Regions from separate parts of the Nonomuraea sp. NPDC050680 genome, predicted to be linked through region 1. Evidence: riboswitches for the same ligand, from Rfam matches in the RefSeq annotation. Region 1 holds a riboswitch; the other holds the start of a gene.

Region 1 (5,142 bases):
CTTGCGTTGCTGGCGGAGCTTGCCAAGGGGGTCACGGTTGATCGCGTTGGCAGACGACTGGATATCAGCGGGCGCACGGTACGCCGGAGACTACGGGGTATCTGCGACCGCATCGGAGTCGCCACCGCGATCGAGGCCGTGGCCTGGGCCGCCCGCCGCCAGCTCATCTGACCGCTCGACCGGCCCAGCCGCCAGGGCCCCAGCTGTCAGAGAGCCGACCGCCAGAGCACCTGCTGTGAGTGGGGGTTTAGGCTCTGAGAGCACCTGCTGTCACTGTGCCGGCGGCCGAAGCGTCGGCCGTCGGAGTGCCTGTGGCGCGCGGAGGTCAGTCGGCGATGCGTACGGCGCCCGCGAACGGACGGCGGGCGATGGACGCGATCCGCACGACGTCACCGGTCTGCGGTGCGTGGACCATCATGCCGCCGCCGATGTAGATGCCGACGTGGTGCAGGTCGCCATAGAAGAAGACCAGGTCGCCGGCGCGCAGCTCCTCCTTGGAGATGTGCCGTCCGGCCGTCCACTGGTCGCCCGTGTAGTGCGGCAGTGAGATGCCCACCCGCTGGTAGGCAGCCATCACGAGGCCGGAGCAGTCGTACGAGGTCGGCCCCTCGGCGCCCCAGACGTACGGCTTGAGCTGCTGCGTGAGCGCCCACCTGGCGGCCGTGGCGGCCTTGCCGGCGCCGATCACCGGCAGATTGACCCGCGAGGCCCGGGTGCCGGGACGGCCCGCCTCGCCGATCGCCCGCTTGAAGAGGCTGCTCTCGACCTTGGCGACGAGCGCGGTGATCTTGTCGCGCTTGGTGCCGAGGTTCTCGACGATCTTCTCGACCTCGTCGATGCGCGTCTTGGCGCTGGCCCTCGCCTGCTCGGCGGCCGCCCTGGCCGTGGTCACCTGGTTGACCTCGAAGCCCTGCTGCTGCTCCAGCGCGTAGGTGGTGGCCGCCCGGTCGAGGAAGCTCTCGGGGTCCTCGGAGGTGGCGAAGTTCAGTGCCTGGCCGAAGCCGCCGTTGATGTAGGCGTTCTGGGCCAGCATCGCGGCCTTGGCGCGCTTGGCGGCCAGATCGGCCTCACTGGTGGACAGCGTCTTCCGGGCCGCCTCAGCCGACTTCTTGGCGGTCTTGAGCTTCTCCCGCTGACCGTTGAACTCCTCGCTGAGCGTCTCGATCTGGGTGTGGAGCTCCTCGGCCTGCTTGGACAGGTCCTTCAGGGAGGGCTTGGGATCGGCGACGGCGGAGCCGACGGGGACGGCGAAGAGGAGGGTGGCGATGGTCGCCGCGATGACACCCAACCGGGTGGGGACCTTCCGGAGCTCCGGAAGGCGGGCGTGAGCGCCCGCCGGCTTCCCCTCGCGATCGCGGGTCTGCTTCACCAACCAGCTCCTCTCATCGGCGCCTACCGGGTTAGCTGACGGGTTCGGGCCGGAGCAGCCCTACCGAACGACTCGCTCGGATTCACCCCATGGGTGGTGGCGTCGGGATGAGGTCGCCACCGGCGGGTCCCCGGCTCCCTTGCGGGATTGGGCGTGTCTCCACGCTGGCTCGCGTGGGTGACATCGTCGCTGGACACTAGTGCACTCCGGGTTCGTGCTCAACCAGAACTGCCAAGTCTGTAGAGGTTTCGCAACCGAAGGGTCACGAGGTGATCTCGTGCTTGCCGGTGCTGAACAAACTTTATGTCCTTTTTGCACCAAGTTCGTCAAGGCATGGAAGCCTGTGTGCCAAGGGATCCCGCATCGTGCTCGATCAACCACGAGATGTCATGAGATGGGAGAGACGTCAGAGTTAGGGGGAGGCCGTAATCGGATCTGTACGCTGGAGACCCATGGAGCAGGTCGCCGAAGTGACAGTCCCGGACACGGAAGTCGTCGTCCGGCGTGCCCGCACGCCGGATGTCAGGACGATCCGTCTCCTGGTCGACACATACGCGGGCGCTGGACCCCGGCTTCTGGAGAAGGCCACCGTCACGCTGTACGAGGACGTGCAGGAGTTCTGGATCGCCGAGCGCGGCGGCCAAGTGGTCGGCTGTGGCGCGCTGCATGTTCTTTGGGAGGATCTCGCGGAGATTCGCACGGTGGCCGTCGATCCGGAGTTCCGTGGCTTCGGAATCGGGCATCGGATCGTCTCCTCCTTGATCAAAACGGCCCGGGAACTCGGCCTGCGCCGGGTTTTCTGTCTGACTTTCGAGGTGGATTTTTTCGCGAGGCATGGATTCCGCCCCGTACAGGGCACCCCGGTCTCACCCGAGGTCTATGCGGAGCTGCTGGCCTCGTACGACGAGGGTGTCGCCGAGTTCCTCGACCTCGAACACGTCAAGCCCAACACCCTGGGGAACACCCGCATGCTTCTCCACCTGACATCGGGTGACGCGGACCTTGACTAATGGGAAAGGTGATTGTTGATACCTATGTCGATACGTTGGGCAGCACAGGCATGTGTCCTGACACGTGCCACATGCGCACTCGAAGCGAGGTGACACGGTGAGCACCGGACAGCCGCCGTATCCACAGGACGAATCCGGCGAGAACTCTGCGCCTGGCGGGACTGAATACGGACATCACAACGCGGGCCGTCCCTATGGCGAGCCCGACCCGGATGCGACGGTCGTTGGCTACCGGGCGGACGACGCCTACGGTCAGCAGCCCAACTACGGTCAGCAGCAGCAGGGCTACGGCCAGCAGCCGCAGTACGGGCAGCAGCAGCAGCAGGGCTACGGCCAGCAGCCACAGCAACCGCAGTATGGACAACAGCCGCAGTACGGGCAGCAGCCCGGCTACGGCCAGCAACCTGAATACGGTCAGCAGCCCGGATACGGCCAGCAGCCCGGATACGGTCAGCAGCAGGCTTCGGGTCAGCAACCCGAGTACGGCCAGCCCGGATACGGCCAGCAGCCGCAATCGCAACCCGGTTACGGCCAGCAACCGCAATCCCAGCCCGGATACGGCCAGCAGCCCGGTTACGGGCAGCAGCAGCCGTCCCAGCCGGGCTACGGCCAGCAGCAGCCGTCGCAACCCGGCTACGGCCAGCAGCAGTACGGCCAGCAGCCCCCGTCGGGCCAGCAGCCCGGCTATGGCCAGCAACCCCCGTCGGGCCAGCAGCCCGGCTATGGCCAGCAACCCGGTTACGGCCAGCAGCCCGGTTACGGGCAACAGCAGCCGTCCCAGCCGGGCTACGGCCAGCAGCAGTACGGCCAGCCGGACTACGGGCAGCAGCAACAGCAGTACGGCCAGCAGCCCGCCTACGGGCAGCAGCCGTACGGTCAGCAGCCCGGCTACGGGCAGCAGCAGCCACACGGGGTTCAGCCCCCCGGTGCCCCGGCCCCGCTCGCCGAGTGGTGGCAGCGGCTCGTGGCGAGGATCATCGACGGTGTCATCTTCGGCATCGCGAACTGGGTGATCGGTCTCGTTTTCGGGGCCATCCTGCTCTCCGGCTACAACTCCGTGACCGGCGTCTCGAGCGGCCTGCTGGGCTACACCGCCTACAACATCGTCATCGCCGTCGTGATGACGGCGGTGTACGTCGCCTACGAGTTCTTCATGACCAAGATGAGCGGCCAGACGGTCGGCAAGATGGTCATGGGGATCAAGATCGTGCCGACGGGCACCATGCTGCCTCCGGGCGGCCTGCCGAACGACGTGGCGCTCAAGCGGGCCGGTGGCACCTGGGGTGGATACATCCTCGGCATCATCCCGTGGGTCGGTGCGCTGCTCGGCGGGATCGTCGTCGCGCTGAACGGCGCCTCCCAACTCTGGGACAAGCCGCTGCAGCAGACGTTCGCCGACAAGTTCAGCAACACGGTGGTAGTGAAGATCAAGTAGTCTTCGCGGACGCGAAACAGAGGCTGGCCCCCGGCCGGCCTCTGTTTTGTATGTGCGGACGGCAGCAAAATGGGTAGCGGTCGGTTCGCCGAAGGGGCGAGGTGGGTTATGACCGGGTTGCCGCCGTGGAGTGACGCCGCCCCCGCGGAATGGTGGGAACGCCTGGCCGCCCGGCTCATTGAAGCCCTCGTCTTCGGTGTCTTCTATTACATTCTGTTCATGGTGCTGTGGGGCACCTTCCGAACTGTCGGGTTGCTGGAGGTGTTCGACGGCCGGTTGCCCGGCGTGTTCGCCTGGCTGCTCGGCGGGCTGGGATATACGGTCTATGACTGGGCCGCGCATTCCATGAGCGGCCGTACGTTCGGCAAGGCGATCATGAGGATTCGCCTGGAGCCGGGCGGCCTTCGGCGCGGTGCTCTGCTGAAACGAGCCCTGGTCTATCCGGGAGCGGCGATGGTCATGGGCATTCCGGTGCTCAATGTGCTGGCCGGAATCTTCGTCTTCGGCGTCGGGATCCTCATCTTGATCGACAAGCCGCTGCAGCGTGGGCCGCACGACAGGCTCGCCGGAACACGGGTGACCAAAGATCTTCGCTGAGCCTTGTGAGCCTGGACGGAAGTCTTTCCGCAAAATTTTCGCTTGATCCGGTAAGGAGCCTGGAGAGACTGGCATTAGGCTATGGGGCGTCCGGGTTGCCGGATGTTGGCGCACATGGCACATGGACGGCATCCATGTACCACTATGGTCAGGTGCGGGCGGTTGTCCACCTCGTGAGGCATGAGGGGCGCTCATGCCCAGGCCGCTTGTGGATAAAGCGCCCATCGAAACCCCCGTCCGCTGTGGAGGCGAGGACGAATGCAGGCCCTTACCGACGTATTGTCAGCGCTGATCCCGCCGGTGGTGGTGGGCGCCGCCTTCATCTTTGGCGTAGTGAAGTTGGTCCGATCCGAGGCCGCTGGACGCCGTCCAAACCGCCAGGATCAGGCCGAGAACCACAACTGAGCCGCTGCTCAGCAGAATCTCTGTAGCGCTGAATTGTCTCCGCGCCTTTCCGGGTATATGTTTGCCCTGGCGAATGAAACAATGCTCCGCGAAAGGATTGCGTAGATGGCCAAGCAGATCCAGGAGATTCTCATCGATGACCTCGATGGGGGCGAGGCCAATGAGACGGTCAGCTTCGCTATTGACGGCTCCTCCTATGAGATTGACCTGAGCGACCTTAACGCCAAGAAGCTGAGGGACGCGCTCACGCCTTTCGTACAGCACGCTCGTCGGTCCGGTGCCGTGACCACGCGTCGGCGCGGTCGTGGCGGGCAGCGTGCGATGAG
Region 2 (5,142 bases), on a different contig from region 1:
GGTTGCTGCGGATTTGCTGTGCTGTCAAGATCTGCACATGATTACCCCTGGCCCAATAGTCCCTGGTGGTGGCGGCTACCGTCACTCGTACGAGATCAGCGCCCCTGCACGCCTGGTCCAAGTCTCCGGACAGATTCCGGTGGCGCCGGACGGCAGCCTCCCAGACGGATTTGCCGCGCAGTGCCGCCAGGTCTGGGCCAACCTGGCGGCTGCGCTGGCTCATCACGGGATGGGTCTGTCCGACCTGGTCAAGGTGACCACGTTCCTGTCAGACAGGGCGTATCGGGAGGAGAACTCCGCCATCCGGCAGGAGGTACTCGGCGACCACGCTCCGGCTCTGACGGTCATCATCACGGGTATCTACGACGAAGCGTGGCTATTGGAAGTCGAGGCTGTCGCGGCGCGGTAAATGCCGTCCGCCGGTCATGAAGGCCGGTCATGAGCGGAGCCACAGGACGGTGGCTGCGACAGCGACGGTGCCGAGGAAGACGTAGCCGCGCTTGTCATACCGTGTGGCCATGGCCCGTGACTGTTTGAGCTTGTTGATGGCCCTCTCGACGGTGTTGCGCTTTTTGTAGCGGTCCCTATCGAAGGCGGGTGGCCGTCCGCCGCGTGATCCTTTGCGCAGGCGGGCGGCCTGGCTGTCGCTCTTCTCGGGGATGGTGTGGCGGATGCCGCGTCGGCGCAGGTATTGGTCGTGGCCTGGATGGCGTCGGGCTTTGTCGTCACACAGGACGGTGACGCGCCCACAAGAGGATCCGCGCAGCCAGGTCGGCTACGTCTTCACCCTCTTCGGCAAACACCATCGGGATCAGCGCGCGTGCCTGCGCGGCGTCCGCCATCGCGTCCTCGATCCACTCTCGCGCGTAGCCGCGCGCCCGCAGGCGGTCCAGTCGCACCTCGTCGGGGCAGTCCAGTACGGCCCAATGGGCCGGATCGTCCCACCGTCCCGCCGGTGCGAGTTCCGGGGGATCGGGGACAGGGCACAGCAACAGCACCGGATGCCCGGCCCGCCGCACCATGGTGACGATCCGCGCCCACAGCCGGTCGTACGCGGGCCACACGAGAGCGGCCCGCGGGTCGGCGATGGTCACCCCGAGCAGCGCGCCGTCTTCGAGCAGCTCATCCATGTCCATCACGACCAGCCCGTCCGCCGCCCGCAGCAGGTACGGCAACAGGGTCGTCTTTCCCGCGGCGGGAGCGCCCGCGAGCAGGTACAGAGGCGCGAGCCCACCGGCCGGTTGATCTACCACCGGCTTGATCATAGAGAGCCGGCCGACAGGGCGGGGCCACGTGGATGGCGGAGGCCGAGTTCCTTCGCCGACCGGGCCGCAGCCGGTCAGCGTTCGGCCGCGAGGGTGACGCCCAAACCGATGAACACGCTCCCGGTCGCCGCGTCGATCCGGCGGCGCACCGCCTGACGGCCGCGCAGCCAGCCGCCGATCCGCCCGGCCAGCACGCCGACCGTCGCGTCGGCCAGGAACTCCAGGACGATCAGGATGGCGCCGAGGATGGCGAACTGCAGCCAGACCGGCCCCGCCGCGGGATCGATGAACTGGGGAAGGAAGGCGATCATGAACGTGAACGTCTGCGGATTGGCCATGGAGGAGACCACACCGTTGAGGAAGGCACGCCGGCCGGACATTCCGCGGCTGGCCGGATCCTCGGCCTGGCTGTTCTTGCGGTTGCGGATCATCTGGACCCCGAGGTAGATCAGGTACGCGGCGCCGGCGAGCCGTAGCACCGTGAACACGACCGGGAACGTCGTCAGCAGTACGGCGAGCCCGGCGGCGGCCGCGGCGATGTACAACGCGTCACCTGTGATCACGCCGACCGTCGCCAGTAGCCCGGCGCGGGGGCCACCCCGCAGACCGCATCCCAGCACGAACAGCATGTCGGGTCCGGGGGTGATCAGAGCGACGATGGTGGTCGCCGTGAAAACGGCGAGCAGGTGCGGATCGATCGGCATGTGATGATCTTTCCACCTCCGGTGTCGGCGCGCGGCTCCGGGGCCGGCGCGACCAACACCGTTCGGGGCACGCCGGCGCAACTCACGTTCACTGATCAGGAACGGTCAGGCGGCGTAGCGCGGGTAGCCGTAGCCGACGACCTGGGAGGTGGGACGGACGCGCTGTTCGACCTTGCCGTTGCCGGTGTTGCCCTCGATCGTGGAGATCGTGCCGTCGCCGTTGTCCTTGATCACGAAGCCGACATGGCTGATGGAGCTCAAGTCCTTGCTGCCGCTCCAGGAGTAGAAGACCACGGCGCCGGGCTTGGCCACGGTGCCCCAGCGGTGGTTGCCGGCGAACCACTTGGCGTGGGCCACGGTGTAGGCGTCCCAGCCGACCTGGGAGCGGGCGCCGCTCTCCTCGCCGACCCAGGAGACGAACATCGAGCACCAGGCGGCGTTCAGGTAGTCCTGCCTGGTGCCGCCGTCACGCTGGACGGTCTCGGCGGCGCGGGGTGAGTTCACGTACCACTGCTGGAACTTGGTGCCGCCGCCGTTGGCGTCCTCGGACGTGCCGACCTGGGCCTTGGCCAGGTTCAGGACCTGCTGGGCGGTGACGTTCACCTTGGCCTCGCCGTTCCTGCCGCCCTGCGCGGAGGCGGGGGCGGCCTGAGCGGCCTGGGCGGTGGCGGGGGCGGCCTGAGCGGCCTGGGCGGTGGCGGGGGCGGCCTGAGCGGCCTGGGCGGTGGCGGCGTGCCGTGTGGGGGCCGTGGCCGCCGTGTCGGCGTTCGCCGCGGTGTGGGTGCCGAGGGCGGCGGCGGTGATGGTCGCGCCGAGCGCGATCTTGGCGTAGTTGATCTTGGGGGTGCGGATGATGATGATTACTCCTTGCTTCCATTCCGCTTACCGGGTTAGCTGACGGGCTCGGGCGTGGAAGCTGCCCTACGGCACATTGATGTGCCGATTAGCCCCGATCGAGACATGGGTCCCCGGTCCCGCGCACAGGCGGGTTCAGCGGTCACAGGTGATTTCCTGTGATGCATGTGATGGGTATGACGTCCGTACTCGGACATTGGCGGCGCGGCCGGGAGGGATGCTCACTGTCTAGGCCAGGCGCACAGATGGGTACAACGCACCCCTGACCTGGGTAATTCCATCGCAATGAAATCGCCACGCCAGGCCCGCCCAGCTCGTCGATCCGTCAAGTGGCGGGGGCACCTTGTTGATGTCGTGCCAGGGCGCATCCGGAGAAAGTTCGCCTACGGTCTGTCGAAATCGCGTCGCCCGTCCGACGTAGAGGCGTACCGACCAGTCATACAGCCAGGGAGACCCTCATGGCCCAGTACGCGATCCTCATCTTCGACAACGCCGAAGCCGGCGACTACACCCCTGAGCAGCAGGCGGCGAGCCAGCGGCACGCCGACGATCTCGTCGACTCCGGCGCCATGATCGCAGCGTACGCGCTGCGGTCCGCCGACACCGCCACCTCGTTGCGCGGCGACGTGGTCACTGACGGCCCCTTCATCGACTCCAAGGAAGTCATCGCCGGCGTCTGCGTCATCGAGGCCCCCGACCTGGACGCCGCCCTGGACCTGGCGCGTCGTAACCCCGCCGTCCAGTGGGGCCGTGGCGGTGTCGAGGTGCGTCCTGTCGCAGGCGGCATCGCGCCCATCGCCCGATGACGGCCGCGGCGGACGCGGGACAGGCAGAGGCGGACGCGGGGCAGGCGGTCGCCGACGCGCATCGGCGCGAGTGGGCTTTCGTGCTCGCCGCGACCGTGCGCGTCGCGCGGGATCTGGACCTGGCTGAGGAGTGCGTTCAGGAGGCGTATGCCGTGGCGCTCTCGGCCTGGGAACGCCATGGAATCCCCGCCAACCCCGCCGCGTGGCTCACCACCACGGCCAAGCGCAGGGCGATGGACGCGATCCGCCGCGAGCGGACCTTCCGGTCGAAGCTGCCGCTGCTGGTGGAGCCCGACGAGCTCGCTCCGCACAGGCTGACGGAAGGAGATGAGGGAGACCAAAAAGAGGGGGATCGAGAAGAGGGGGACGCGGTGGAACTGGAAGGTGCCGTACCCGATGAACGGCTGCGACTCATCTTCACCTGCTGCCATCCCGCGCTCGCGCAGGAGGCGCAGCTCGCGCTCACGCTGCGGCTGGTGTGCGGGCTGCCGACACCGGACGTCGCCCGGGCACTGCTGGTGTCGGAGCAGACCATGGCCGCCCGGATCACCCAAGCGAAGAAGAAGATCTCCGTCGCCCGCATCCCCTACCGGGTGCCGCGCCCGGCGGAGCTGCCGGACCGGCTGGCAGCCGTACTCGGCGTCCTGCACCTGCTGTTCACCGCCGGGCACACGGCGCCCTCCGGCCCGGCGCTCATGCGCACCGACCTGGCCGACCGCGCGCTGCACCTGGCCCGCGCGCTGCGAGAGCTCATGCCCGACGAGCCCGAGGTCGGCGGGCTGCTGGCACTGCTCGTGGTCACCGACGCCCGGCGCGCGACCCGGACCGGCGCTGACGGCCGGCTGCTGCGGCTTGAGGAGCAGGATCGCTCGCTGTGGGACCGCAGTGCGCTGGCCGAGGCGCACGAGCTGATCGTGGCCGGGCTGCGCGGCGGCCGCGCGGGGCGCTACCTGCTGCAGGCGGCGATCGCCTCGCTGTACGCCGAAGCGCCCTCGTACGAGCAGACGGACTGGCCACAGATCGTGGCACTGTACGACAGGCTGCTGGCGCTCTGGCCCTCACCGGTCGTCGCGCTGAACCGGACCGTTCCGGTGTCGATGCTCCATGGACCGGCGGTCGCACTGACGCTGGTGGAGGCGCTGGAGCAGGATGGCCGGCTCTCCCGGTACCAGTACCTACCGGCGATCAAGGCAGACCTGCTTCGCCGACTCGGCCGTACGGACGAGTCGGCGGCCGCTTACCGGCAGGCGCTGGAGCTGACCGACAACGAGGTTGAGCGGGCCTTCCTCACCGGGCGTCTAACCGGCCAAGCGTGACAAGGCTCAGCCAGGGCCGAGGAAGGTGATCCCCGGCCCTGGCGCGCCGTGAACTACGCCAGGCCCAGCTGCGCCTCGAAACGACCCTCTTCGAGGCGCCGCTTCACGGTGGTCAGGAAGCGGGCCGCGTCAGCGCCGTCCACGAGGCGGTGGTCGTACGTCAGCGCCAGGTACACCATCGACCGAACGGCGATGA

Evidence for each region. Region 1 has a riboswitch for cyclic di-AMP ahead of AB0H88_RS40820 (NlpC/P60 family protein). Riboswitches for the same ligand answer to the same signal wherever they lie in the genome.
Region 2: linked by a shared signal. The riboswitch ahead of AB0H88_RS02130 (CHAP domain-containing protein) and the one ahead of AB0H88_RS40820 (NlpC/P60 family protein) in region 1 are both predicted to bind cyclic di-AMP.

The regions. Positions count from the first base shown of each region.
Region 1 is NZ_JBFAIF010000019.1:106,091-111,232, forward strand. Features, by position in the region: gene AB0H88_RS40815 (LuxR C-terminal-related transcriptional regulator) at 1-171, shown strand, start outside; gene AB0H88_RS40820 (NlpC/P60 family protein) at 326-1,369, opposite strand; cyclic di-AMP (ydaO/yuaA leader) riboswitch at 1,375-1,533, opposite strand; gene AB0H88_RS40825 (amino-acid N-acetyltransferase) at 1,822-2,379, shown strand; gene AB0H88_RS40830 (hypothetical protein) at 2,402-3,289, opposite strand; partial or broken gene AB0H88_RS40835 (RDD family protein) at 3,335-3,814, shown strand; gene AB0H88_RS40840 (RDD family protein) at 3,923-4,411, shown strand; gene AB0H88_RS40845 (Lsr2 family protein) at 4,922-5,142, shown strand, end outside.
Region 2 is NZ_JBFAIF010000001.1:438,860-444,001, reverse strand. Features, by position in the region: gene AB0H88_RS02150 (RidA family protein) at 1-409, shown strand, start outside; partial or broken gene AB0H88_RS02145 (transposase) at 437-700, opposite strand; gene AB0H88_RS02140 (AAA family ATPase) at 726-1,253, opposite strand; gene AB0H88_RS02135 (LysE family translocator) at 1,340-1,969, opposite strand; gene AB0H88_RS02130 (CHAP domain-containing protein) at 2,075-2,572, opposite strand; cyclic di-AMP (ydaO/yuaA leader) riboswitch at 2,834-2,975, opposite strand; gene AB0H88_RS02125 (YciI family protein) at 3,283-3,630, shown strand; gene AB0H88_RS02120 (DUF6596 domain-containing protein) at 3,627-4,946, shown strand; gene sucB (2-oxoglutarate dehydrogenase, E2 component, dihydrolipoamide succinyltransferase) at 5,000-5,142, opposite strand, start outside.